DNA from 3 places in the Ectobacillus sp. JY-23 genome. Region 1 is predicted to be linked to each of the others. Evidence: predicted binding sites of a transcription regulator. Region 1 holds the regulator's gene; each other region holds the start of a gene.
What was found. Region 1 encodes Rex, which represses fermentation and respiration genes when NADH is low (regulators of the CRP and FNR family bind a similar motif). Its sites were predicted from a motif close to TTGTGAAATATTTCACAA; they were not measured.
Positions count from the first base shown of each region.

Region 2: a site for Rex is predicted at 3,812-3,829, ahead of pflB (formate C-acetyltransferase). Genes of this name have one in related genera too.
Region 3: a site for Rex is predicted at 2,278-2,295, ahead of yumC (ferredoxin--NADP reductase 2). Genes of this name have one in related genera too.

Region 1 is NZ_CP095462.1:2,666,337-2,673,840, forward strand. It holds gene tsaB (tRNA (adenosine(37)-N6)-threonylcarbamoyltransferase complex dimerization subunit type 1 TsaB) at 1-646, shown strand, start outside; gene rimI (ribosomal protein S18-alanine N-acetyltransferase) at 658-1,107, shown strand; gene tsaD (tRNA (adenosine(37)-N6)-threonylcarbamoyltransferase complex transferase subunit TsaD) at 1,104-2,120, shown strand; gene MUG87_RS13825 (ABC-F family ATP-binding cassette domain-containing protein) at 2,425-4,347, opposite strand; gene MUG87_RS13830 (redox-sensing transcriptional repressor Rex) at 4,626-5,255, shown strand; gene MUG87_RS13835 (YdiK family protein) at 5,283-5,468, opposite strand; gene MUG87_RS13840 (CPBP family intramembrane glutamic endopeptidase) at 5,472-6,200, opposite strand; gene groES (co-chaperone GroES) at 6,597-6,881, shown strand; gene groL (chaperonin GroEL) at 6,918-7,504, shown strand, end outside.
Region 2 is NZ_CP095462.1:1,073,706-1,081,209, forward strand. It holds gene MUG87_RS05595 (glycine C-acetyltransferase) at 1-275, opposite strand, end outside; gene pflA (pyruvate formate-lyase-activating protein) at 666-1,394, opposite strand; gene pflB (formate C-acetyltransferase) at 1,453-3,702, opposite strand; gene MUG87_RS05610 (2-oxoacid:ferredoxin oxidoreductase subunit beta) at 4,041-4,907, opposite strand; gene MUG87_RS05615 (2-oxoacid:acceptor oxidoreductase subunit alpha) at 4,894-6,648, opposite strand; gene MUG87_RS05620 (dipeptidase) at 6,748-7,504, opposite strand, start outside.
Region 3 is NZ_CP095462.1:1,974,862-1,982,365, reverse strand. It holds gene MUG87_RS10330 (MFS transporter) at 1-978, opposite strand, end outside; gene yumC (ferredoxin--NADP reductase 2) at 1,241-2,275, opposite strand; gene MUG87_RS10320 (NAD(P)/FAD-dependent oxidoreductase) at 2,597-3,805, shown strand; gene MUG87_RS10315 (NUDIX hydrolase) at 3,990-4,484, shown strand; gene MUG87_RS10310 (YuiB family protein) at 4,543-4,860, shown strand; gene MUG87_RS10305 (3D domain-containing protein) at 5,107-5,703, shown strand; gene MUG87_RS10300 (leucyl aminopeptidase) at 5,800-7,263, shown strand; gene galU (UTP--glucose-1-phosphate uridylyltransferase GalU) at 7,285-7,504, shown strand, end outside.

The sequences.
Region 1 (7,504 bases):
TAGCCTATTAGATGGAGAAGTTGTAGTAGGTGAATGTATAACAAATATTAAGAAAAACCATGCTGTGCGCTTGATGCCGAGCATCGAAATGCTACTACAGCAATGTGATGTAAAGGCTAAGGATTTAAATAAGATTGTTGTAGCACAAGGTCCTGGTTCATATACAGGTGTAAGAATCGGGGTAACTACCGCCAAAACATTGGCATGGTCGCTTCAGATTCCACTTTCCGGCGTTTCTAGCTTAGCAGTGTTAGCGGCAAATGGGCGAGGTTTTGACGGTTATATTTGCCCCTTGTTTGATGCAAGAAGGCAGCAGGTATTTACAGGACTGTATACATATGGACAAACATTACAAACTGTAAAACAAGATCGATTAATACTGATTCAGGATTGGTTAACTGCTATACAAGAAACGGATAAGCGTGTTTTATTTATTGGTAATGATGTGAACTTACATCGAGAAACCATTCAAGCTGCTTTGGGAGATCGTGCTGTATTTGCTGGGAGCACACTGCACAATCCACGCCCATCAGAGCTAGGACTACTTGGTTTACATGCAGAAGAAGCAGATGTGCATACATTTGTACCAAACTATCTTCGTCTCGCAGAAGCAGAGGCAACATGGCTTGCAAATCAAAATAAATAGAGGGTATGAACATGAACAAGGTGGTAACGTTTCGAAATATGGAGCTGAATGACATACCGGCAGTGGCTGCTATTGAGAATCTTTCCTTTGCAATTCCGTGGACTCCTGAAGCTTTTGAAAGAGAACTAATAGCAAATGAGTATGCATATTACATCGTTGCAGAAGAAGCAAATGAAGTCATTGGATACTGCGGGATGTGGCTGATTGTAGATGAATCTCATATTACTAATATTGCGATTCATCCCTCCTGTCGCGGCCGTAAGCTTGGTGAACAGCTATTAACATACTGTATGAATCAAGCGCGTCTAAGGGGAGCGAAAACTATGACCCTGGAGGTTAGGGTATCCAATGAAGCTGCACAAAATTTATATCGTAAACTCGGCTTTTTAAATGGTGGTATTCGAAAGCGATATTACACTGATAACTATGAGGATGCTCTTGTAATGTGGGTGAATTTATGAAAAAAGACATATTGGTAATGGGTATTGAAACAAGCTGCGATGAAACAGCAGTGGCTATCGTAAAAAACGGAACAGAAATTATATCTAACATTGTATCATCTCAAATTGAAAGTCATAAGCGCTTTGGAGGGGTTGTTCCTGAAATTGCGTCACGTCATCATGTAGAGCAAATTACGATTGTCTTAGAGGAAGCACTAGAACAGGCTGGTGTAACACTTGCTGACTTAAGCGCCATTGCTGTAACGGAAGGTCCTGGTTTAGTAGGAGCGCTGTTAATTGGTGTACAAGCAGCCAAGGCAATTGCGTTTGCACATGATATTCCGCTTGTGGGTGTTCATCATATTGCGGGACATATCTACGCGAACCGCCTCGTGCAAGAGATGAAATTTCCTTTACTTTCCTTGGTGGTTTCAGGCGGTCATACAGAGCTTGTGTATATGGAAAAACACGGCTCATTTGAAGTAATTGGTGAAACGCGTGATGATGCGGCAGGAGAAGCGTACGATAAAGTAGCAAGAACATTATCTCTCCCATATCCGGGCGGTCCTCATATTGATCGTCTTGCACATGAAGGAGAGCCAACTCTTGATTTACCACGCGCATGGCTCGAGCCAGACTCATACGATTTTAGTTTTAGTGGATTAAAATCAGCAGTTATCAACACTGTGCATAACGCGGCGCAGCGCGGCGAGACTATCGCGCCGGAAACGCTCGCAGCAAGCTTTCAGGCAAGTGTTGTAGATGTATTAGTAACAAAAACCCTGCGTGCGGCAAAACAATATGAAGTAAAACAGGTTCTTCTTGCAGGAGGCGTTGCGGCCAATAAAGGACTTCGAAATGCGTTAGAGGAAGCGTTTACTGCCGAGCCGATAGAGCTTGTAATTCCACCGTTATCCTTATGTACAGATAATGCCGCGATGATTGCTGCTGCAGGTACAATTGCTTATGAGAAGGGGAAACGAGCAACGATGTCATTAAATGCACAGCCAGGGCTAGATTTAGAAGCACAGTAAAACCTGTGGAAAAACTGTGTATAAGTTGTGTGTTTTGTTGATAAATTGTAATTTGTTGTGAATAAAATTACAATTCATATGGGATAAATCTTAAATTTATATGTGAATACTTTTGTGGATAATGTGGAAAAGTCTGTTTTTAGGCGCAATATCTACTTGTATTATGTGTATAAATCTGTGAGTAATGTGAAAAAGTCAGTGTTATTAACACTGACTTTTTGTATGATGGCGCCGCTAAAGCGTTTTACAGGAGTCTCAACCGGTATTCCAATCAATAAGTATTCATTAGCAAAAGCGGACTATATTATATTTGCAGTTGCTCCCATTCCGTCATGGCTGCTTCTAGTTGTGTTTGCATAACTTCCTTATCTGTATTAATCTGCTGTACCTTTTCGTAATCCTGGTATACCTCTGGTAAGCAGAGCAACTCTTCTAGTTCTGCAATTTTCTCTTCTAAGTTCATGATGAGCTCTTCCAGCTCTTCAAGTCTTCTAGCTTTTTGCCGTTCTAGCTTTTTACGTTCTTTATCTTCCTGATAAGAAGTTTTTTCTACAGGTTGTTCAGCTGAAGGTGTGTATGCTACCTCTTGCTGTAAACGAGCGCGTTCTAGGGCCTCAGCCTTTTTATCCACATAATAATCATAATCCCCTAAATATTCAACAGCTCCGATAGGTGACAATTCAATAATCTTAGTTGCAATTCGATTAATAAAATAACGATCATGCGAAACGAATAAAATAGTCCCTGGATAATCCACAAGTGCATTTTCTAATATTTCTTTGCTGCTTAAATCAAGGTGGTTGGTCGGTTCGTCAAGAATTAGAACGTTGCACTTTTTCATCATGAGCTTTGCCAATGCGAGGCGAGCCTTTTGCCCGCCGCTTAATGAGGCTACCGGCTTTAACACATCGTCCCCTGAAAACAAGAAGTTCCCTAGTACAGTACGTATTTCCTTTTCCGGCTGCAGTGGAAACTCATCCCATAGCTCATCTAGGACACGCTTAGAGGAAGTAAGCTCAGCCTGTTGCTGATCATAATAGCCGATGGATACATTAGATCCATAGGAAATAGTCCCGCTGATAGGATCAAGCTTTTGTGTGAGTGCTTTTAGAAGTGTTGACTTCCCGATTCCATTTGGACCTACTAAAGCGGCGCTGTCTCCTCGTGTAAGCAGCAAGGTAATATTTTGAATCACCGTGTTTCCATTGTAACCAACCGCTACATCTTTTACTTGCAGCACATCATTGCCGCTCTGGCGTTCAATGTCAAAGTGGAAAGAAGCAGATTTTTCATCGCCCAGAGGCTTATCTAATACTTCCATTCGTTCTAGTTGCTTTCGTCGACTTTGGGCGCGCTTTGTAGTAGAGGCCCTGGCAATATTTCGCTGCACGAAGTCTTGCAGTTTGGCAATCTCATCTTGCTGCTTTTCAAAACGTTTCATTTCAGACTCGTACCAAGCCGCTTTTTGTTCTAAGTATTTGCTGTAATTTCCTACGTACCGTTTGCTTTGTGTGTTAGAGATTTCATATACTTGTGTGACGATACGATCTAAGAAGTAACGGTCATGTGAAACGATTAAAATTGCACCTGGGTAGCCTTGGAGATATTGCTCAAGCCAAGAAAGTGTTTCAATATCCAAATGATTGGTCGGCTCGTCCAAAATGAGAAGATCAGGCTTTGTTAATAACATTTTACCGAGTGCAAGGCGTGTTTTTTGCCCACCGCTCAACGTTGAGATGCTGATGCTATGTGTTTCCTGAGGAAAGCCAAGTCCTGTTAAAATAGAGCGAATATCGGCTTCGTATTGATAACCGCCTTGATCTTTATAATCTTGCTGCAACCGATCATACTCAGCCAACAGTTTTTCATAGCGGACGGTATCTGTAAAAATTTCTTCCTGGCCCATCAGCTGCTCTAGCTTTCGGAGAGATTGTTCCATATACTGCAGATGCGCAAATACAGTACGCATTTCTTCTCCTATTGTAGCCGACGTTTCTAGGCCGGTATTTTGTGCTAAATATCCAATTGTCACATCTTTTGATTTAATAATTTCGCCGCTGGTATATGACATTTCACCTGCAATAATCTTTAATAAAGTTGATTTGCCCGCACCATTTCGTCCTACCAAAGCGACGCGCTCTCGCGATTGTACCTCGAGCTTGATATTAGATAAAACAATGTCCGCACCAAATGACTTTGTTAATCCGTTTACCTGTAATAAAATCATTCCATCTCACCTCAAATTTTCTGGAAACTTATATTTTTCAACTATGTCGAAGATAGTGTATAGTTAAAATAGTTATAGTGCGTTCTATACAATATAAATAGAAACAGCAAATGTTGTAGAGAAAGGCTCTATTAACATGCATGGGTGTCTCGATATGCATATCAGATATAGTCTACCATACTGCATTGGATACCTATATCTCATTATACAGGGAAACTTCTCAATCAATAGGATTGTAGCCCATCTTGATTCATATAAATAGAAAAGGGGTGCAAATAATGGACCAACCTAAAATCCCGCATGCAACTGCCAAGCGGCTGCCATTATATTATCGCTTCATTAAAAACTTATCTCTATCAGGAAAGCAACGCGTTTCATCTGCTGAGCTTAGTGAAGCTGTAAAAGTAGATTCGGCTACGATTCGAAGAGACTTTTCCTACTTTGGTGCACTCGGGAAAAAAGGATATGGGTATAACGTAAACTATCTTCTTTCTTTCTTTAGCCAAACATTAGATCAAGAGGATATCACGCGTGTAGCCTTAATCGGGGTAGGAAATTTAGGAACCGCTTTCTTACATTATAACTTTACAAAGAACAATAACACAAAAATTGAAATTGCGTTCGATGTGGATGAAAATAAAGTCGGCAAACAAATTGGTGAAATTCCTGTCTATCATTTAGATCATCTCGAGACAAAGCTGCCTGATAACGTCAAAGTGGCTATTCTAACAGTTCCTGCAGGAGTCGCGCAATCTGTTGCTGACAGGCTTGCCAAGACAGGCATTGAAGGTATTCTAAATTTTACACCAGCACGTATTGATGTACCGGCACATATCCGCATTCATCATATTGATTTAGCCGTAGAGCTGCAAACGCTCGTTTACTTTTTGAAGAACTATCCAAAATAAAAGCTCCGCGCGTAGTGCGCAGAGCTTTTATTTTTTGCGGCTCATATAAATAACTAGCCGAAGAGCAAGGCCAAAGTCAAATGTAGCCATTGCCACAAGTAATAGTGTGTAAAAGTTCCAAATTGTATCTTGTACGCTTGTAACAGCTAAATATGTAAAGATGCTGCCTAATATAAAGTACAAAGTTGCCATAAACAAAGGTGATCGTTGCATCTTTTAAAATCCTCCAAAAATAAATTGCATCTTCTCTGCTTCGCGCATAATGCGCTCTAAATTGTCCTTAAACACAATATTAATCAATACTACAATTGTATTCATCATCACGTGCGCCGCAATCGGTACGATAATGCGCTTCGTATGTGCGTACAAGAAGGCAAATACCAATCCCATCGCTGTATAAATTAATAGGTGAGAAAACTCCCCATGCACGGCAGCGAATATGAGCGAGCTGATAATTGCTGCGATAAAAAAGTTAAATCGTTTATAGAGTGCACCAAAGAGTATCTTTCTAAAAACAATCTCTTCTAAAATCGGTGCAATAATGGATGTAACAATAATAAACCAAGGTGTTAGCTCGGCAATTTCGACCAGAGCCTTTGTGTTATCTGAACCGGGCTCAATTCCTAATAAGTTCATCTCAATAGTTGCCGCCACAATCTGTGCGGTATAAGCCAAAAATACGCCCAAGACCATCCACATAAAGGTTTTCCCGGGTGCCGCCTTTTCATGACGCGGGAAGTCAGGATCATTTTTTACGAGTAAAACAATAATAAGTAAAGCTACCGCAAAGCTAATAATACCCCAGTGTCCGACAAGCATTTGTAGCTTTGTATTACCTGTGTAGCGGTCATATTGACCAGTCATTTCCAAAAGGGGAATACCGACAATACTTGAAAATTGCATAAGTACATATGTAAAAATAACCCACCAATAACGTTTCTTCAATGATTATGTCTCCTTTTCTTTCTTAAATTTGCTCGTTTTAAAAGGACATTTGCTTTTTTTAGAGAAATGAACGTGTGGTATGTATTTTATTGTAACACAGCAGCTAAAAAAATAACGAAAAGAATGTCTCGAATGGTTTTGGATATACTATAACGGGTTCAAAATACAGCACGTGTTTTTAAATGGAAGAGAAGAACGGGCAATATAAGTTGTTAGGGGGAACGGGACTTTACACGCTTCTATTAAAAAAGAAATAACAGCTGGTCGTGTGAAAAAAATTGTATGTTTTTACTTGCAAAACAAAATCAGATTCATTATTATAATAAGTGTATTAGCACTCAATGATATCGAGTGCTAATAATCAGAATCTACATATGAATTGAGGAGGTTATTTTCATGCTAAAGCCATTAGGTGATCGCGTTGTAATTGAGCTTGTTCAAGCAGAAGAAAAAACTGCAAGCGGTATCGTTTTACCGGACACTGCAAAGGAAAAGCCGCAAGAAGGCAAGGTAGTGGCAGTTGGCACAGGACGCGTGCTTGAAAATGGAGAGCGCGTAGCTTTAGAAGTAGCTGTGGGTGACCGTATTATCTTCTCAAAGTATTCCGGTACAGAAGTAAAATACGAAGGTTCCGAATACTTAATCTTACGTGAAAGTGACATTTTGGCTATCGTAGGCTAATTTATAAATACCAAAAAACCAGGGAGGTAATGAAACATGGCAAAGGATATTAAGTTCAGTGAAGATGCTCGTCGTGCAATGCTTCGCGGGGTAGATACTCTTGCAAATGCAGTAAAGGTTACACTTGGTCCTAAAGGACGTAATGTTGTACTAGAGAAGAAGTTTGGTTCTCCTCTTATTACAAATGACGGTGTCACAATTGCAAAAGAAATCGAACTTGAAGATGCATTCGAAAACATGGGCGCAAAGCTTGTTGCAGAAGTTGCTAGCAAAACAAACGATGTAGCTGGTGATGGTACAACAACTGCAACTGTACTTGCACAAGCAATGATTCGTGAAGGCTTGAAAAACGTAACAGCTGGCGCAAACCCAATGGGTCTTCGCAAAGGTATCGAAAAAGCTGTAGTAGCAGCTGTGGAAGAATTAAAAGCAATCTCTAAGCCAATTGAAGGCAAAGCTTCTATCGCACAAGTAGCAGCAATCTCTGCGGCTGACGAAGAAGTAGGTCAATTGATTGCAGAAGCAATGGAGCGTGTTGGTAACGATGGTGTTATCACACTAGAAGAATCCAAAGGCTTCACAACTGAGCTTGACGTTGTAGAAGGTATGCAATTCGATCGTGG
Region 2 (7,504 bases), 1.6 Mb from region 1:
AGCTTAACGTGCACATCAAGCGTACCATTAATCGTACGAACAGCTCCGGCACCCACACCGTATGTTTCAATTGCTTTTGTTGCCGCTTCTTTTAAGCGCTTATCTGTAGCTAAACCAAGATAGTTATTGGAAGACAGATTAATGTATTCCTTGCCACCAATTGTAATAATTGGGCCATTTGGACTTTCCAGCGGGTCGATGACATTATACATGCCTTTATCTTTTAATTCCGCTAAATTTTCTGTTAAAAATGATTCCAATGCTTTACTCGACATATCGTTAAGCCCCTCCTCATGCCGGCGTCTACAGCAACCACACTAACCACGAAAGCGCTTTCTCTATTAAACTCGTATCGCAAACGGGTTGAGATCTACTTTTCTGCATATACAATCTCTTCTTATGTTATCGCTTTCAGTGCCGGTAAATCATTATACTTTTTTCACGTATTAGCTTAACATATTTTTCAGGAAAAAGGATAAAAAACATTTGAATTACACACAAACATACTTTCGTTTCTAAATAACCCCATTTTATCTAAACTATTGGTTGATTGGAGTGGAAAGCAACAGAAAACTTTAGCACAGACCACAAAAAAGATGTCCTAACATCGAGGACATCTTCTTTTTCTCTTTTTATGAGCTATTGCATACTATGCAAGTATATAATTAATGACTTACTAATATTTGATTGGCAAAGGCGATAGTTTCAGCTGTAGGTGGTTGTATATCCTTTAAAGGATACTTATGACCTAATGCTTCCCATTTATATACACCAAGCTGGTGATATGGCAACACTTCTACTTTTTCTACATTTTGAAGTGTATCAATAAATGCTCGCAAGTTACGTAAATCTTCTTCTCCATCTGTAAGACCAGGTACAAGAACATGACGAATCCAAACGGGCTTTTTCTTGTTGGATAGATAACGAGCAAATTGTAAAATATGTTCATTTGGCTTACCAGTTAATTTACGATGACGCTTAGAATCGATGTGCTTTATATCCAAAAGTACTAAATCTGTATATTCCATCAGCTTACCTAATTTCTCCTGAAATACAGGATCTGCCGTATAACACCCTCCAGACGAGTCGAGTGCTGTGTGTACACCAATTTTTTTACATTCCCTAAATATAGCAATCAAAAAATCAAGTTGTAAAAGGGGCTCCCCTCCGCTTACGGTAATACCGCCTCCGGATGCTTCCATAAAGGGAATGTAAGACCTCATGTCGGTCACAATTTCCTCTACCGTCATTTCTTTTCCTTTGTTGATTTCCCATGTATCAGCATTGTGACAATACTGACATCGTAACAAGCAGCCTTGTGTAAACACGATATAGCGGATTCCAGGTCCGTCCACTGTTCCGCATGATTCTATGGAATGAATACGTCCTTTCATTGCGGTTCCCCCTTACAAACGATCCACCTGTACACAGAGAGATCGCTTTATCTTATGATTACATATTGGCATGCATGGTGCGGTTAATTACATCGATTTGCTGTTCACGAGTTAATTTGATGAAGTTTACCGCATAGCCTGACACCCGAATCGTTAACTGTGGGTACTGTTCTGGATGCTCCATGGCATCCATCAGTGTATCGCGGTTGAACACATTTATATTTAAATGATGTCCTTGTTTGATGGCATAACCATCCAGTAAAGCAACTAAATTTTTGACTTGTGTTTCTTCTTCTTTTCCAAGTGCCTTTGGAATGATGGAAAACGTATTTGAAATTCCATCTTGTGCATACTCATACGGTAGCTTCGCAACAGAAAGCATAGATGCCAACGCTCCTTTTGTATCGCGACCATGCATCGGGTTTGCGCCCGGTGCGAACGGTTCACCTGCACGTCTTCCATCCGGTGTATTTCCTGTTTTCTTTCCATATACCACGTTAGATGTAATTGTCAAAATGGACATCGTATGCACAGAATTGCGATACGTTTTATGCTTGCGCAGTTTTTTCATAAAACGTTCTACCAACTCGACTGCGATTGCATCTACTTGATCATCATTATTTCCGTATTTTGGGAAATCACCTTCGATTTCAAAGTCCACTGCGATGCCGTTTTCATCACGAATCGGTTTCACTTTTGCGTATTTAATTGCGCTCAAAGAATCGGCAACTACAGAAAGCCCCGCTATACCAGTGGCCATTGTACGAACGATTTCCGTATCATGAAGTGCCATTTCGATACGCTCATAGCTATATTTGTCATGCATATAATGAATCACATTCAACGTGTTAATATATAGCTCTGCAAGCCACTCCATTGTCATATCAAACTTACGCATGACTTCGTTATAATCTAGTACTTCTGCGGTAATCGGTGCGAATTCCGGTCCTACCTGCGCTTTTGATTTTTCATCTTTGCCACCGTTAATTGCGTACAAGAGCGCCTTAGCTAAATTCGCACGTGCACCGAAGAACTGCATTTGCTTGCCAATTTTCATCGCCGAGACACAGCATGCGATGCCATAATCGTCGCCATATTCCGGACGCATAATTTCATCGTTTTCATATTGAATTGCAGATGTTTTGATGGACATTTTTGCACAATACTTCTTAAACCCTTCTGGGAGCTGCGGCGACCAAAGAACTGTCAAGTTCGGTTCTGGAGCCGGCCCTAAGTTGTCGAGTGTATGAAGGAAACGAAACGAATTTTTTGTTACTAATGGCCGTCCGTCCAAAGCAATACCACCAATAGATTCCGTCACCCACGTTGGGTCACCGGAGAACAATTCATTATAATCAGGTGTTCTTGCAAATTTTACAAGGCGAAGCTTCATCACAAAATGATCGACTAGTTCTTGTGCTTCTTCTTCTGTCAACACACCCTCCTCAATATCGCGTTCCATGTATATATCTAAGAAAGTGGAAGTTCGTCCCAAACTCATGGCTGCGCCATTTTGTTCTTTAATTGCTGCAAGATATCCAAAGTATAACCATTGAAATGCTTCTTTAGCATTTGTTGCCGGTTGCGAAATGTCAAAACCATGCGCAGACGCCATTTTCTGCAATTCAATTAAGGAACGAATTTGTTCGGATAATTCTTCACGAAGACGTATTACGTCTTCACTCATCGTTTTACTTGTTAGCTGTAAATCCTTTTTCTTCTCTTCGATAAGACGATCTACTCCATATAATGCCACGCGGCGATAATCACCAATAATACGACCACGTCCATAAGCATCTGGAAGACCTGTAATAACACCGGACTTACGAGCCGCTTTCATCTCATCATTATAAGCATCAAATACACCCTGATTATGTGTTTTGCGATATTCACTAAAAATATGACTGATTTCTGTATCTACGTTGAAACCGTAAGACTCACAAGCTTGTTCAGCCATACGAATGCCTCCAAATGGCTGCAGAGAACGTTTAAATGGTTTGTCTGTTTGAAAACCGACTACTTTTTCTAAATCTTTATTCAAATATCCTGGTCCATGAGAAGTAATTGTAGAAACAATTTTTGTATCCATATCCAACACGCCACCGTTTTCCCGCTCTTGCTTGGTCAATTCCATTACTTGTTTCCAAAGTTCGTTTGTTGCTTTGGTTGCGCCGGCCAAAAATGAATCATCGCCGCTGTAAACGGTGATATTATTTAATATAAAATCTCGTACATCAATTTCATTTCTCCACTTTTCGCCTTTGAAACCTTTCCATGCAGATGCTGCCTTTTCCAGAACTTTCGTCATAATGAAATCCCCCCATTTATTAATACAGGATGTGATAATTTTGTATAACAGGTTCTGGTATAAGAATAACATTGTTTTGACTTTGGTTAAGGCTGTAAATGTTAAAACTTTGTGAAACAATGAACAAACTTGAATGTGCATGATGTAAAATTTCTTCATATATTCCACTACTGTACGCAAGAAAAGGTTACTATTGCAAGCAACCACGCGGATTCAGCGTTTAACGAAGGTATTCTCTATAAGATTTATATTATATACAATAACCATAGAAAAACATTCATACAACTCGCAACAAGCAGAAATGAAAAAGCCCTTTCACATGGAAAGGACTTCTTCTGTTACATAAATTCTGCCATCAATTCATCAAACATGCTTTGATCCATTTTCAAATCAGCATGTACAAGCGGCTTGTCACTGTAGCCTTTAATCAGCTCCTGATAGGAAGGCTGTTGTTTATTTTGATAAATTAAGCCTGTTACAAGGCTATTATTTTCAATTAATGTTTGCATAGCCTGCATACGATTAGATGGATCATATCCTTCTACTTCACTAAGCTTCTTCAGGTTTTCTTTAAACCAGTCATACGTATTCACTTTATTGTACGTTACACATGGACTAAACACATTGATAAGAGAAAAACCTTTATGCTTAATGCCCTCTTCAATCAATTGTGTAAGCTCTTTAAGGTCGCTTGAAAAGCTTTGTGCAACAAATGTCGCACCAGCTGTCAATGCCATTTCCATGACAGACAATGCCGGTTCAACCGATCCTTGTGGCGTACTCTTTGTTTTAAAACCCACTTCACTTCGCGGTGACGTTTGTCCTTTTGTTAACCCGTAAATTTGGTTATCCATTACAATGTATGTAATGTCAATATTGCGTCGAATTGCATGAATGGTATGTCCCATACCAATCGCAAATCCGTCTCCGTCACCACCTGATGCAATAACTGTCAAATCGCGATTTGCCATTTTTACACCTTGTGCAATTGGCAATGCGCGGCCATGAATTCCATGGAAGCCATATGTGTTAATATAGCCGGAGATACGTCCAGAACAGCCGATTCCTGATACAACCGCCATTCCTTCCGGCTCTAAACCAACATTCGCAGCGGCACGCTGAATTGCAGCTTGTACGGAGAAATCACCGCAACCCGGGCACCAGTTCGGCTTCACATTATTTCGGAAATCCTTAAACGTTGCCATTTAATACAACTCCTTTTTTGCATTCGTTGTAAACTTCTTTTGGTAAAAACGGGTTGCCATCATATTTCAACAGGCTGGAAATTTTTTCACCGTAGCCCACGTTCATTTTCATAATGTTAGCTAATTGTCCCGTTGCATTATTTTCTACCACTACAACGCGCTTTGCTTCCCTCACGAGCGGCTGCAGTACAGCTGTCGGGAATGGATGAAGCAAACGAACATGTGCATGATTCACCTTCAAACCATCTTTTTCTAGACGAATCATCGCTTCTTCAATCGCTCCTCTTGTTGAGTTAAAGCCGACAAGAAGCACATCTGGATTTTCATGCTTTGCAGCAATATGAACAGGTATATTAAACTTCATTCCTTCGATCTTGCGCATACGTTTATCCATTTGCGCAATTCGATTTTCAGGTGATTCAGACGGCTTTCCTGTTTCTGCGTGCTCTACACCAGTTACGTGATGAATACCATTTTTTACGCCAGGTACAACACGAGGGGAAACACCATCATCTGTTACTGCATAACGCTGGAAATACTCCTTATTTTCAATAGGCGGTTGCTCATCCAACAAGAGTTTACCGCGACGAACTTCCACTTTACTAAAGTCCAGCGGTGGCACTGTTTGCTTTCCAAGTGAAAGCTGTAAGTCTGTCATTACAATAACAGGGACTTGATATTCCTCAGCAATGTTAAACGCCTCAATTGTATCATAAAAAGCTTCTTCGACCGTACTTGGCGCCATAACAACCTTAGGAATCTCACCATGTGTACCGTATATCATAGCCATTAAATCTGATTGTTCTTGCTTTGTAGGAAGTCCCGTACTTGGGCCCCCACGTTGTGTATCGACAATGACAAGCGGTGTTTCTGTGATACCTGATAAACCGATTGCTTCCATCATAAGGGACAAACCAGGTCCAGCTGATGCAGTCAAGGAACGCACGCCTCCGTAGTTAGCGCCAATTGCCATTGTACACGCAGCAATTTCATCTTCCGTTTGAATAACAGTACCGCCCACCTTTGGCAACTTTTTAATCAAATATTCCATGATTTCCGATGCTGGTGTAATAGGATAAGCCGCCATAAAACGAGCACCGCCTGCTACCGCACCAAAAGCAATCGCATCGTTACCAATCATAAATAAGCGTTTTTGGCCACTTGCTGGTTCAAGCTGCATCATATTTACTTGCGGACCAAGTAAATCTTTCATGTGTTGTGAACCGCGGCGAATTGCCTCCATGTTCTTTTCTACAATTTGTTTCCCTTTTCTTCCAAATATCTCTTCAACAACTTCTAAATAGACTGATTCATCTAGTCCGAGTACTGCACAAGACGCACCTACAGCCACCATGTTTTTCATTAAAGATGTGCCAAGTTCTGTTGCAATTTCTGTAAATGGCACCGCATATAGTTGCACGCTTGTGCTAGCCGGGATTGTTGGAGAGAATTTTGCATCCGCAATTACAATACCGCCATCTCGAAGCTCATGGAAGTTTAAGTCAATTGTTTCCTGATCAAACGCAACAAGAATATCCAAGTCATCGGATACAGAACGAACTTCAGTTGTGCTGACACGAATTTTATTATTAGTGTGTCCGCCTTTAATACGGGAAGAAAAGTGGCGATAGCCATACAGGTAATATCCAAGCCTATTTAAAGCCATGCAGAAAATTTCGCCGGTACTTTCAATCCCTTCACCTTGTTGCCCTCCAACTTTCCAAGAAAGTTGATTCATCATTTACTACACCCCTTTGGCCTCATACATTATAGTGCATTTTTTTACACTATCATTTTATCATCTTCTATCCTAGGAAACTACAAACTCTGGTCGTACATTTCAAAAATTTATATAAGACGTGAAATTCTTGTATAAAAACCCTTCTACTTGACGCACTGAATAATGTTTCTGCAGTGCATTGATTAAGTTTGGATAATCTGTATATGAAGAAAGTCCCTGTACCGTCTCTGTGATGCCATCAAAATCAGATCCAAAACCAAGCTGCTTCTCTCCACCAAGCATACAAATATGTTCTATATGCTTCAGAATATGAGCAATACGAGCTGGTCCTTCCGTTATAAACGAAGGTACAAAGGTAATACCTATCACACCATCTTTTTGTAGCAATGCGCGGATTTGCTCGTCAGTAAGGTTACGTGGATGGTCGCATAAAGAGCGGCAATTGGAATGAGATGCAATTGGATGCGCTGCATGCTCCATCACATCCCAAAAGCCCTTTATAGATAAATGAGACACATCTGTCCATAAACCATGCACATTAAGACGCTCTACAACCTCGAGACCAAATGAACTTAAACCGGCACCGCGCGGTTCTAAAACACCGTCGGCAACCGCATTGCTGTAATTCCAAGTTAACCCCACAGAGCGTACACCTAAGCGATATAGTGTTTCAAGCTTCACCAGGCTTTGATCAATAGCATCGCAGCCTTCTAATGTAAGCAATGCACCTACTTCTCCATCCTTCAAATTGTCTATATCTTCCCTCGATAACAGAACTTTCATATGAGGATGCTTTTCTATTATCTCTTTGTAAAATATATCGACCATTTCTAGTGCAACCAGGAAACGTTGCTCC
Region 3 (7,504 bases), 690 kb from region 1:
TGCGAGAAGTGCTTGCCACACCACATCGCTTTGTGTAATAAAGAAAAATGCAATGCCCGATAAAAACAGCATGATGATACAAAAAAGGCCGCGGCTGCGCTGAATATTCAACAGACCGACTGTAATGGCGCCAATCGCCATCCCTCCACCTACTGATCCTTCTAAATAGCTGAATAACACCGAATCACCATGAAGTACGTTTTTTACGAAAATTGGAAAACCGACCTGCATGGGACCAATGAGAAACAGATTTAAAAATGCGCTGCAGATGAGCAGAGTCGTTAAAAACGGTGATTGCTTAACGTATAAGATTCCTTCCTTCATAGAAGTAAGCATGGACCCGTTACGCATTTCCTGTTTAGTCCCGCTTTTAATGTGGTGTACAAGAAACGCTGCAGCGACGAGAAGAACAATTGCTAACGCAAATACAGCTTCATAGCTGGTGACCTTCAGTAAAAAACCAGCTAAAACAGGTCCTAAAATAAGTGAAGATTGATTTGTCATTTGTGTAATGGAGTTAGCCTGTGTTAAGCGATGCTTTGCCACGAGCTCCGGTAAAATAGAACCATCTGCTGACCAAAAGAAAGCATCTGCCAGTCCGAAACAGAGCGCAAAGATTGCAAGTGTGTATAAGGTAACGTCACCTGCGACAAGCCAAAGTAATAAAATACTCACGAGCACAATCCGAATCACATTTGATACGAACATAATATTCTTTTTGGGAAACTTATCTGCAGCTGCACCGCCTACAATCATAAATACAAGTCTTGGGACACTCGAGGCAAGCAGTACAAGACCGAGTGAAGCTTGCAAATTTAAGGTGTTGACGATATACCATGTTTGGGAAAATGTGAATAGCGCGAGCGCGAAGCTTGAAAATAAGGTAGCGCTCCATAAGTACAGAAAGTTGCTGTTGCGAAACAACGAGGTACTTTTGCTCGAAGCCGCTATTATGTGAGATTGCCTGATATTTTCCATCATATAATCTCCTTGCTTTAGAATACGGGTTCAATCTATGTACAGTATGACAACTTGTTCCAATTTTGATACCCTTTTCTCATTGTAGACAATGCGGCGCGAGTTGTACAAGGGATTTTTTATACAAAGGCTGTGTTGAATCATCGGCACTTGTTAAGTGGAGGGGACGGGGGAGATTCCCTGGCTACCCGAGGAAAGCAAACAAAATTAACAGAGAACGCTAACACAACCTATACAAAAAAAGAGCCGATTTCGGCTCTTCTTAAAATAGGCTTGTACTGTGCAATGGCTGTACTCTTGCTTTTGGGTCAATGTAAGCCTTCGCGTTATTTACAGCAGTCGGTGCTTCACCGAAGCCGGACGCGATGAGCTTTACTTTTCCGTCATACGTACAAATGTCACCAGCTGCGTAAATGCCCGGGATATTGGTTTCCATTTTGGAGTTTACTACAATGTTGTTTTTCTCAATTGTTAAGCCCCAATCTTTAATTGGTCCCAAAGAAGAAACAAAGCCGTAGTTGACGATTACATCGTCTACATCCAGAACGACCTTTTCTTCTGTTTTTACTTCTTGAATCACAACTTGCTTAATGTTGTCGTCACCGATTAATTCTGCTGGTACGTAAGGTGTTTTAATATCCACGCGTGAATTCATCAGTAGCTCAACGCTATGCTCATGCGCGCGGAATTTATCGCGGCGATGGATAAGTGTAACCTGTTCAGCAATCGGTTCAAGCATAAGCGCCCAGTCTACTGCAGAATCGCCGCCGCCAAATACAACAACGCGTTTGCCGGCAAACTTGTTCATATCGTCTACGAAATAGTGTAAGTTTTTCTTTTCGTATCGTTCTACGTTCTCAAGCTCCAAGCGGCGTGGCTGGAATGCACCGTTTCCAGCTGTAATAATGACTGTTTTGGAATAATGTGTATCTTTATTTGTCACAAGCTTAAATACGCCGTCTGCTTGCTTTTCAATGGTTTGTACAGCCTCTTCTAAGCAAACTGTCGGCTCGAATTTGCTCATTTGTTCTTTTAAATTATTTATCAGCTCTTGTGCGCGAACCTTTGGAAAGCCGGCCACGTCGTAGATGTATTTTTCAGGATATAGCGCGGAAAGCTGACCGCCAAGCTGCGGTAGACTTTCAATGATTTTCACGCTTGCTTGTCTCATCCCTCCGTAGAAGGCTGTGAACAATCCTGTTGGTCCTCCGCCGATAATGGTGATATCGTATACCTTTTGTTCTGTCAAAGCGATCTCCCTCCAAATCAAATTGTAATAGTTCTCAATGTACGTCATACAAGTGAAACTGCTCACAAAAAATCATACCATAATTTCATGAAAAAAACTTAGAAAAAGACTGTATTCCAAGACTTCTACTGTATATATTCAATGAAACAACAAAAAATAAATGCCAAATAGAAAAAGAAAGCACTTTCAATAAATTCGTTACGGATTATGTGAATAACTGCACTTGAAAAATGGCTGGAAAAAGCATAATATAATGTAGGTGTATGTTTCGTTTTTGTGACAAATTTTTTACTTTTTTGTGAATTGTCGACAAAGTTCGACTACTAATTATATTGCATACTTATTTTATAGAGAAGGATTGTGATTAGGGTGAGAAAGCCGAAAATAGTTATTCTTGGTGCCGGGTACGGCGGTATGATTACCACTGTCCGCCTCCAAAAAATGCTGTCTGTAAGCGAAGCGGAAATTACGCTTGTAAACAATAACAGCTATCACTACCAAACAACATGGTTGCATGAGAATGCGGCAGGTACATTGCACCATGATAAAACGCGTCTTGAAATTAAAGATGTAATTGATTCTAGCAAAGTAAACTTCGTACAAGATACAGTTGTAGAAATTAAGTCTGCTGAAAAGCGTGTTATTCTTCATAACGGTGAGCTTGAGTACGATTATCTTGTAGTGGGCCTTGGTTTTGAATCCGAAACATTCGGCATCAAAGGCTTGAAGGAGCATGCGTTTTCTATCGCTAACATTAACGGCGCGCGTCAAATTCGCGACCATATTGAGTATATGTTCTCTCTATATCCAACACAAAAACGCGATGACCTATTAACAGTTGTAGTTGGCGGTGCTGGTTTTACAGGTATTGAATTCTTAGCCGAGCTTGCGAATCGTGTTCCTGAGCTTGTAGCTGAGTATGATGTACCTCGTGAAAAAGTGCGCATTATTTGCGTAGAGGCTGCACCAACAGTATTGCCTGGATTTGATCCTGAGCTTGTTGAATATGCAGTGAAGTTTTTAGAAAAGCGCGGCGTGGAATTCCGCATCGGCACAGCGATTAAAGAAGCTACAGAAGAAGGCATTATCGTAGCACAAGGTGAAGAAGTAGAAGAAATCAAAGCAGCAACAGTTGTATGGGCAGCAGGTGTACGCGGTAACGCACTTGTTGAGCAATCTGGCTTTGAAGCAATGCGCGGTCGTATCAAAGTTGATGAGTACATGCGCGCACCTGGTCATGATGATGTATTTATCGTTGGTGACGCGGCATTAATTTTTAACCCTGAAAATGATCGTCCTTACCCGCCAACTGCGCAAATCGCAATTCAAGAAGGTTACACAATTGCGCAAAACATTGCAGTTATGGTACGCGGCAAAGGTGAAATGAAGAAGTTTACATTCGATAACAAAGGTTCCGTATGTTCACTTGGTCACGATGATGGTATCGGTGTTGTAATGGGCAGAAAGATTGTCGGATGGCAAGCTGCTTTCATGAAAAAAGTAATCGACAACCGTTACTTGTTCCTACTAGGCGGTCCATTATTAGTATTGAAAAAAGGTAAATTAAAGTTCTTTTAAGATAAGATGAGCAAAAGCCGGTGCGCTTTTGCTCTTTTTTTAAATGTAGGCTGTGTTAAAATCTGATGCTGCTAATCGGCACTTGTTGATTGGTGAGAATCCTACGGGAAAAGCACTGCTCCCGAAAGCAAACGCAATCAACAACGAACTTTAACTGTAAGTCAGAACGAAGGAGCGGGGGAACATGAGCAAACGAGGTAAGGTTTGGCTAGGCGTGAGCGGTTTAGTCATAACAGCAGATGGGAAATGGCTTGTGGTGAAAAAGAGCTATGGGGGGTTAAAGGGCGTATGGTCACTTCCGGCTGGTTTTGTTGATGAAGGGGAAACGCTTGATCAAGCGGTGCAGCGTGAAGTTCTAGAGGAAACAGGGATACATACAGAGGTTAAAGGTGTGATTGGGATTCGGTCTGGCGTGATTAGAAATGAAATCAGCGATAACATGATTATTTTTAGTTTAGCGCCACTGCATGAACGCATTGTAATAAAAAGCGATGAGCTAGAGGATGCTCAGTTTCTACACCCATACCAGTTTGCGAATGATGAAACGGCTTCGGTGTTATTACGTTATTTGGTTCAAAGTATTTCCCAACAATCTTTTCCGTTACGAAAAGATGTGGACCCAGGAGCTCATTTCGGATATACAGCCTATCATGTATTTCTTCCTGAAAACAGAAATTGACGACCTTGCGCGCGTTTTGTACACTTAAGACAGCAAGAGGGAAAAAGGGGAGAAATACATGAGTATTCCAGTACTGTTCATTTCAATGATGTTGTTTTTTGTATTATTTTTCGGGATTGGCTTTTTGTTAAATATGATCTTACGTAAAACATGGATTATGGCAATCCTGTATCCGCTTATTTGCGTTGCTATTATTGATAAGGTCAGTACTTTTGATTATATCAATAATCCGTCAGAGGCATTTGCTTCTTTAACAGAACATGCCACATCCCTAGGTCAAGCAGACATGATTATTCTAACAACCGGTTTAGTCGGAGCTATTCTTTCCGGCATCATTATTAAGACACTTCGTCAAAAAGGATATCAAATGTTCTAAACCTCGCTGCCGCGAGGTTTTTTCTATAATCAGCTGTAGAGACTTCTGATAAAAGTTGAATTTGTCCGATAGAGTGTGAACTTGGCCGATAGAAGAAAGAATTCGGCCGATAGGAGAGAGAACTTGGCCGATAGGACTGCTAAGTTGGTCTTAACCTCAGATACAAAAGGATGAAAAAGAGAGAGTTTGTCGCATAAAAATGATTGTCATGGCCAACACTAGTCGTAAAGGAGTGTTGAAATAAGCATGACAATACGAAAAGTTGCGATTCGCTTGTTGATGACGAGTGCATTTCTTTGTGCGCTTGCTGTTACTGTGTTTGCAATTACTGGGTTGCGCGTAGAGAACTTTGTTAAAAAAACAAGTCAATCTGTCGCAAGCGTAAAAGCTGAGGAGATACCATCAACTACGCTAGAAGAATTTGAAGATTGGGATCAAAAATATCCTTCAGTGATGGTAAAGGCAACGGGCTATACAGCAGGTGTAGAATCAACAGGAAAACGGCCGAATCACCCGCAATACGGCATTACTTATTCTGGTGTTCGCGTAAAGCGGGACTTATATTCTACTATTGCTGCAGATCTTAACGTGTTTCCAATTGGAACTGTTTTGTTTATTCCAGATTATGGTTACGGTGTTGTGGCGGACAAAGGTGGAGCTATTAAAGGAAACTCGTTGGACTTATACTATGAAACGGTGCAGGATGTATATAAGCAGTGGGGGAAAAAAGAATTAAAAGTATATGTGGTTAAGATGGGAAATGGGAAGTTAACAGAAGAAGATATGAACCGCCTCAACGAAGATAAGGCGATGCAGGTGTTCCGCCGACAATATCAAAAATAGCTCGGGCAAATTGTCCGAGCTATTTATATTGCACGGAATCTTCGCATTTTTCAACAAATACAGCTATAATAAAAACATATACTTGGAGGTGTTAGGATGTTTCATATACAAGAACAATTAGGTGCACATGAGGTTGCCATCATTGGTATTTTTGAAGGAACAACAGAGCTAGAATTCGGTTTAAATGGACAAGTAAGTACGCTTGTAGCAGAAGGTGATATCTCTGCTAGAAAGAAGTCTGTATCTAAAATACATGCACTTGGGCAAGGGGATGTAAAGCGATACGTATTCGCTGGTCTTGGCAACGCTGATACTTATACAACAGAACTGCTGCGCGAGACAATGGGTAAAGTATTTCAATCTGTAAAGGGTATAAAAGCAGATAATATCGCAATCAATCTGGATTCATTTGTATCCGGTCATATTGATGTATTAGATGTAGCGCATATTGCCGCAGAGTCTTATTATCTGGCAACCTATGAGCTACAAACATATAAAACGAATAAAAAGGAACAAAAACCAACTCCATCCCTTGTGTTCATCACAAAAGCCGATGCCCAAGAAGTGCAAGCTGCTCTTGCTGTCGGTGCTGTGTATGGAAAAGCAACAAATACGGCACGTACGCTTGTAAATATGCCGCCAAATAAGCTAACAGCGAGCGATCTTGCAAATCATGCAATTCAGTTGGCGGAAAAGTATGGTATGGATTATAAAGTGCTGGAAAAAGAAGAAATACAAGAGCTTGGTATGGGCGCGCTTTTGGCTGTTAATCAAGGTTCTGTTAACCCGCCTAAGGTGATTACAATCTCTTATCAAGGTAAGGAAGAATGGACGGATGTAATTGGCCTTATCGGTAAAGGTATTACATATGATACAGGTGGGTACTCCCTAAAGCCGCGTGAAGGCATGGTCGGTATGAAAGGAGATATGGGCGGTGCTGCAGCTGTTTTAGGGGCTATGGAAATCATCGGGGAATTGCGTCCCGAGCAAAATGTCGTAATGGTCATTCCATCTACAGATAATATGATTAGCGGCGATGCGTTTAAGCCGGATGATGTTATTACATCTATGAGCGGTAAAACAATTGAGGTACTGAATACAGATGCGGAAGGACGCTTGGCGCTTGCGGATGGTATCACGTATGCAAAGCAGTTGGGAGCAAATTATTTGATTGATGTAGCTACGTTAACAGGCGGTGTAATTGTTGCGTTAGGTAATCATACGACAGGTGCGATGACAAATGATGAAGGATTTTACGAGCAAGTATTGGAGGCAGCTCTAGAAACCGATGAGCCAATTTGGCAATTACCAATTTTCGAACGTGACAAAGAGCGCGTACGCGGCAGTAAATTTGCCGATTTGAATAACTCCCCAGGACGCGATGGCCATGCAATTATGGCGGGGGCGTTTTTAGGTGAATTTGCGGAAGATACACCATGGGTACATTTGGATATTGCTGGTACATCTGAAACAAAAGCGGCGCATGATCTTGGTCCGGCAGGTGCAACTGGTGTAATGGTACGCACATTAGCAACACTTGTGGAACGCTTTTCATCATAAGTAAAGAAAGAGGGAGAAAAGATGAAACGAGTTAGAAAGGCCATTATCCCTGCAGCGGGTCTGGGAACACGCTTTTTGCCTGCAACTAAAGCAATGCCAAAAGAAATGCTTCCGATTGTTGATAAGCCAACTATTCAGTATATTGTAGAGGAAGCTATTCAATCGGGCATTGAAGATATCATCATTGTAACGGGAAAAGGAAAACGGGCGATTGAAGATCATTTTGACCATGCGTTTGAAT